Linked DNA regions of Cystobacter fuscus. Each later gene encodes a partner of the first gene's protein in a complex. Links are inferred from orthologs where the notes say so. Each region holds a gene or a part of one and is shown on either strand. Other genes may lie near its edges. The genes, in order: dnaX and holB.

Evidence for each region.
Region 2: dnaX (region 1) and holB share a complex: the UniProt entries of both Bacillus subtilis proteins name them as parts of the DNA clamp loading complex. The link is inferred for Cystobacter fuscus from one-to-one orthologs.

What each region holds. Positions count from the first base shown.
Region 1 is NZ_CP022098.1:2,965,707-2,968,827, forward strand. The notes cover bases 311-3,121. They hold dnaX (DNA polymerase III subunit gamma/tau), read right to left. Parts: upstream 2,418-3,121; coding sequence 1,203-2,417; downstream 311-1,202. Other genes in these bases: CYFUS_RS12300 (DNA polymerase III subunit gamma/tau), read right to left, coding at 324-1,115; CYFUS_RS12310 (glycosyltransferase family 39 protein), read left to right, coding at 2,685-3,121. Outside these bases: CYFUS_RS12295 (YbaB/EbfC family nucleoid-associated protein), read right to left, coding at 1-233. UniProt on the Bacillus subtilis protein: Part of the beta sliding clamp loading complex, which hydrolyzes ATP to load the beta clamp onto primed DNA to form the DNA replication pre-initiation complex.
Region 2 is NZ_CP022098.1:4,067,158-4,070,389, reverse strand. Bases 71-2,992 are described here. They hold holB (DNA polymerase III subunit delta'), read right to left. Parts: upstream 2,085-2,992; coding sequence 1,056-2,084; downstream 71-1,055. Other genes in these bases: CYFUS_RS16800 (MFS transporter), read right to left, coding at 2,223-2,992; holA (DNA polymerase III subunit delta), read right to left, coding at 71-1,059. In the rest of the region: more of holA, read right to left, coding at 1-70; more of CYFUS_RS16800, read right to left, coding at 2,993-3,232. UniProt on the Bacillus subtilis protein: DNA polymerase III is a complex, multichain enzyme responsible for most of the replicative synthesis in bacteria.

The DNA.
Region 1 (3,121 bases):
TTGACGGCGGCGGTCACCAGGTCCTCGAGCAGGCCCAGGTCGTTCGGGTCCACCAGGGACTTGTCGATCTTGATGCTGCGCACTTCCTGCACGCAGTTGGCCACCACCTTGACCCGGCCGTCGCCGGCCTGCGCCTCGACGGTCTCCTCGGCCAACTCCTTCTTGCGCTGCTCGATCTTCTCCGTGAGCTTGTTGGCCTGACGGATGAAGTAGTTCAGGTCGATGCCGGGCATGTGCTTCCTCTTGGGGCGTGCGAGCGGGCGGGACACGCGCCCGCTCGGGGTGAATCGGAGCGCGCACCCTAGCGTCGGTCGAGCGCGTTGTCAGGGGCTCTCGTCAGGAGACTCGCTCGTCGGGGCAGCCACCGGACGCACGGGCAGGTCGTAGACCTGGATGTGTTCGATCTCCCCGCCGAGCAGCTTGAGGGTGGCACGCACCGCGGGATGGGCGCGAACCCGGCCCTCGGTGCTCTTCTCGTACGCGGCCCGCTCGGAGGCATCCTGCTCGGCGAGGCTGATGAGTCCCGCGCCCGTGCCCGGGCCGCTGTCCCCCTCCGCCACCTTGTCGCCCTCCGCGCAGTCCTGCACCACGAGCTTCGTGGGGCGGCCGAAGTGCTCGGAGAGGGCCTTCTCGACGATGGCGCGCCCGGTGCCCGAGACCGTGGTCTTGTGGAAGCCATCCTTGGGCGGGTAGGCGATGGCCACCTCTCCCTCGCGGATCCACAAGAGGCGGCCACAGGCGAGCGACTTGGCGTGCCGGCCCGAGGCCTGACGCATGGTGTCCACGGCCGCGCGCCACCGGTCCTGGAGCGGACGCCGGGGATTGTCGCGGCCAGACATGGCCATGGAGGCCATGTGCAGGGGCGCTCCCCGGTGGGTGGTGGGCTCGATGGACGGGGCCTCCATGGGCGGAGGCTCGGGTTCGCTCGAGGGGGCGAACTCGCTCTGGGGCGGAGGCGGCTCGTCCGGGAGGCACTCGCCGGACGCGCAGCCGTCGGCCGGGCCCTCCTCGGGAAAGTAGCGCTCGTCCTCGACGGGAGGCGGCTCCGGCGTGGGAAGTGGCGCCCGCGGGGGAGGCCGCACGTTCGTCACGCGCACCACGGGTTGGGCGGGCACGGGGCTCGCCGGAGGCAGGTCACGGGCGATCGCGGCCGGGCGCGGGGCTCGGCCACGGGAGGGCGGGGGGCGGGCGCGGGCGCGCGCTCAGTGGGCGCGAAAGTTGGCCGGGCTGGAGCGACCTCCGGGCGCTCCAGGGGCTACCTTGTGGCCGTCCTCGGCGCCCAGGCCGGCGGCGAGACGATCCACGCGCGCGAGCAGGTCCGGGATGGAGCCGGCGGGCGAGAGCTGGATGGCCTTGAGCAGGGCCATCTCCAACGCGAGTCGGGGCTGGGCCGCGCGCGACACGTCCCACACGCACCCGTGCACGATGTCGAAGAGGCGGGAGATCTGCGCCGCGTCCGCGTCCTTGGCGAGCGCGCTGAGCGCGGTGCGCTCGGTCTCGGCGAGCTCCGTGGGGGCCTCGCCCAGCGTCTTGGCCACGAAGAGGTGGCGCAGTTGCAGGGCGAGCTCCTCCGTGAGCCGCTTGAGATCCGTGCCGCGGTTGAAGACCTCCTCCACGCGCTCGAGCACGCGTCTGGCGTCCTTGCGCACCAGGGCCTCGGCGAAGTCCTGCACCACCGTGCGATCGATGGCGCCCAGGGCATCGGCCACGGCCTCGTCGCTGGGGTTGGCGCCACAGGCGGAGAAGATCTGATCCAGGAGGCTGAGCGAGTCGCGCATGCCGCCCTCGGACTGGCGCACCACCATGGAGAGCGCCCGCTCGGAGATGGCGACCTTCTCCTGCTCGCAGATGTACTTGAGCCGATCGAGCATCACCTTGGCGGGGATGCGCCGGAAGTTGTGGCGCTGGCAGCGCGAGAGGATGGTGTCCGGGAGCTTGTGTGCCTCGGTGGTCGCGAAGATGAACTTCACGTGGCCGGGCGGCTCCTCCAGCGTCTTGAGGAGCGCGTTGAACGCCGCCCCCGAGAGCATGTGGACCTCGTCGATGATGTAGATCTTGTGCCGGTCGCGCTGCGGGAGGTACTTGGCGTTCTCGCGGATCTCCCGGACGTTCTCCACGCCGTTGTTCGAGGCACCGTCGATCTCCGCCACGTCCACCGACGTGCCCGCGGCGATCTCCCGGCACGCCTGGCAGGTGTCACAGGGGTTGGCGGTGGGCCCCTTCTCACAGTTGAGGGCCTTGGCGAGCAGACGGGCGGCGGTCGTCTTGCCCACGCCTCGCGGTCCGCAGAACAGGTAGGCGTGCGCCACCCGGTCCATCTTGATGGCGTTGGCGACGGTGCGGACCACGTGCTCCTGGCCGGTCATGTCGTCGAAAGTCTGCGGGCGCCATTTACGGGCGAGAACGAGGTAGCTCATGGGGGTAGGTGAATCTAACCATGGCGTCCTCTCCAACGCACGTCTTCCGCGCGTTCCACTCGACTTTCGAGGTCACTTCCCGGAAAACGGGGAGACCACTCCGGAAGTCGGGCACTTCACGCGGGGTCGGAGGCGTCGCCCGCCTTGCGCTCGCCCGGGAGGCTAGGGAGAGTCACGCCGAGCCTCCCGATGACCGTTCCCGCGCCGCTGACCCCACTTCCCGCTACCCCTGAACCCATCTCCAGTGCGACTACCCGTCAGGGGGGGATGCCCGCGTGGGGTCCATGGGTGGGGGCGGGCGTGGCGTTGTTGCCCGCGCTGCTCGCGGTGGCGCAGCTCGGGCGCATCCACCCGGACGAGGTGTACCAGTTGTTGGAGCCGGCCTGGTTCCGCGCCCACGGGTATGGCGTCCTGGCGTGGGAGTGGCGGGTGGGCCTGCGCAACTGGGCCGCGCCCCTCGTGGCCTCGGGACTCTTGCGCCTCGCCTCGGTGCTGGGCCTCACGCACCCGGTGGCCTACCGGGCACTGCTCGCCGTCCCCCAGGTGGCCCTGCACGGGTGGATGTTGTGGGCCGCGTACCGCTTCGCCGAGCGGCGCGTCGGACCTCGAGGCGGACTGCTCGCGATGCTCGCCGTGGGCCTCTATGGCCCGGTGCTCGTCTTCGCGGGCCGCACGCTGGGGGAGTCGCTCTCTGGCGCCTTCCT
Region 2 (3,232 bases), 1.1 Mb from region 1 along the record:
GTACTTCTCCAACCGCTCGTGGTTCTCCAGCATGCCCCGCACGATGGAGGCCACCGCGCCCAGCAGTTGCAACCCGTGCACCCCCTGCCCCATCGCGTCCACCGTGTAGTCCAGCGCCGCCTTCAGGTTGCGATTCTGCAGGGCCTCGGACAGCTCGAAGAACTCCTCCTCGCGCGTGTGCGCCACCAGCAGCGCCACGTCCGCCGCCTCGATGGTGGAGCCCTCCGCGTACGTCGCCAGCTTCTCCAGCTCGGATTGCAGCAGCCGCACGTTGCCGCCAATGCGCTCCTTGAGCAGGTCCGCCGCGGCCTTGCTCAGCTTCTTCTTGAACGGCCAGAGGAACTCCTCGGCGAGCGGGCCAATCTCCAGGTCCTTGTGCCGCGCCGCCACCTTGCGCTCGACGAGCCGGCCCTTGTCCGCCGCGAGCTTCACCAGCGGGTTCTTCGCGTCCACGTCCGAGGCCGCCATCACCAGCGTGTGCCCCGGCGGCAGGCCCTTCTCGAAGAGGGTCAGGAGCGCGCTCGCGTCACCCTCGGGGGCGCTGATGCGCTCCTCCCGGCAGAACGTGGCCACCTCCTTGAGGAAGAGCAGATCCGCCTCCGCCAGTTCGACGTTCAGCTCCTCCTTCCACTCCTCCGCCGTGGGCGCTCCCGGGGCGTCCGGATCCAACTGCGCCACGCCCCACCCCGCCCGGGCCGCCAGCGCGAGCAGCCGCCGCGCGCCCTCCTTGCGCTTGCCCGCCGTCCACGCCTCGCGCGCCTTGCCCAGCGCGTTGCCCCGCCCCTTCTTCGGTGCGAGGAACTCCGGGTCGCGCACCAGCACCACCTTGCGTCCGGGGAACAGCGGCAGCGTGGCCAGCTCCTGCGCCACCTCGCGCGGCGAGCCCGCGTCCAGCACCGCGAAGTTCAGCCCCGCGGACGCATCCGGCAACAGCGCCTTCACCAGCTCGTCCGCCCCCTTGCGCACGAGGTACTCCTCGCCCCACAGCAGGTAGAGCGGGTGCACCACCTTGCCCGCCCGGGCCTCGTCCAGCACGTCCTCGATGTCCGCCGCGCTCATCGCCCCTCCAGCAATTCAATGAGCATCCGCTCCAGCTGCAGCCGGGGCGAGCCGTTGCGCTCCACGATGGTCGCCCGCGCCTTGTCCAGCAGCGCGTGCCGCCGGTGGAGCATCGACTCGTGCGTGCGCGCCGCCACCTCGTGCGCGAGCGCGTCCAGGTCCCGGTTGGCCAGGCGTTCCCCTCCCACCTTCGCCATCGCCACGTCGCGCGTCCACAGCGAAAGGATGGAGAGCGCCTGCTCCGCGTCCTCGCGCGACTCGCCGAACGTGGCGGCCCAGCGAAGCATCGCGCTCGGCTCTCCGGGCTTGAGCGCCTCGAACGAGGCGATGACGTCCTTACGGGCCGCGAGCGCCTTCAAGTCCAACGCCATGGCCCGGCCGAGGCTGCCCCCGGCCATCACCGCCGCGAGCATGGCCGTCGGCGCGTCCAGCTTCCGCTCCTTCTGGAGGCGCTCGGCCACGAGTTCCACGGGCAGCGGGCCGAAGGACACCTTGGAGCAGCGGCTGCGGATGGTGGGCAACATCTTGTCCGGAGCCGAGGCCAGCAGGATGAGCGTGGTCTCCGCGGGGGGCTCCTCGAGCGTCTTGAGGAAGGCGTTCTGCGCCTGGGCATTCATCTGGTGCGCGTCCACCACGATGGCCACCTTGCGCTTGGACTCGAGACCCCGCAGGCAGATGCGCTCGAGCAGGGCGCGGATCTGATCCACGCGGATGTCGCGGCTGGGCGTGGTGGCGAAGTCCGAGCGGCCCGCGAAACCACGCTCCACGCGCTCGGCGTCGGGCATGAGCCAGGAGACGTCCGGGTGGGCGCCCTTGGCGATGCGGGTGCAGCTCGAGCACGTGCCACAGCCCACGTCGGGCTGCTCGGGACAGGTGAGTGCCTGGGCGAGCCCCACGGCGGTGAGTTCCTTGCCCACACCCTCGGGCCCGGCGAAGAGGTAGGCGTGATGAACCGAGCCACCCCGAAGCGCCGACTGGAGCGCGTCGATGGCGCGTGGCTGTCCGACGACCGATGCCAACGTCATGAGGGCGTGTATCCCCGCTCGCGTCCCACCCGTCAACCACTCAGGGGGTAGCGCGCGCCCGGGGAGAGGCTCCCAACCCGAGCGTGCGCGCGGCCGACGCTGCCTCGGGCGGTAGGCTCGCCTGCTCGGCGGCCCCCGTCAGCGGCTCTCCTCGGCCCCTCCGCCAGCGGTTGCCGGCTTGTCCTGCCGGGTCAACGCCAGCAGCATGAAAAGCGGGAGGAACGCCAGGAACAACGCTTGGGGCGCAACCCAATGCTCGAGCAGGCCGCCAAGCAGCCCGCCGAACACGCCGCCACTCGGGCCAGCCAACGCATTGATCGATGCCGCCTGGCTGAAACCGATCGTCTCGCCCAGCGCGGCAAACGCCGTGAGGTTGATGATCTGCAGCAGACCCAGGCCACACCCCAGCACCGACGCGAAAGCGCAGACCTCGGTGGCCGCATGTGACGTCGCCAGTCCGATCAGGGCACCCACGACCACGAGCCCGCCGAGGCCGCGGCTTGCCCGTGGATGCCGGACCACAAGCGATCCGGCCGTCACCAGCGTGAAGACAAATGCCAGGCCCTGCGCGGCGACGGCAAAGCCGGCGGTGCGCTCGGGCAGATGCAGGTAGCGCACGACGATGATCACGATGTAGAACGCGAAGTAGGCATTCAGTGACTGGATCAAAAACTCCCAGCCCGCGACACGCCGCGCTGGCATCGACTTGAACAGTTGCGGGAGAGAGGTCCGGCCCCCGGCCTGGCCTCGCCTGGCTTCCGGTTGGCCCTTGCGGCCGATGCCCAGCAGGAACACCACGATGTTCGACGCGAAGATGACCGCGGCGCCCCAGAAGGCAAACACCGGTCCTTGCCTGGGAAACAGGGCCGTGGCCAGAACTGCCCCGAGAAAGGTCATGCCGATCACGTGAGCGGCGCGAAACCAGCCCGCCCGTTGCCTGCCGAGCTCATGCAGGCGGCTCATGAAGATCGTATTGATTGACACGAAGCGCGGCGGCATGGCCAGGCTCGCCGCCGCGGTGAACAACAGCAAGGCCGGGAAGGTCGGCACCAGCGGCGTCAGCAAGCAGATGGCCATGCCCCAGGCCGACCCCAGGACGAAGACGACTCGCACACCGTAGATGTCGACCCATCGGCCAGCCGACGTTG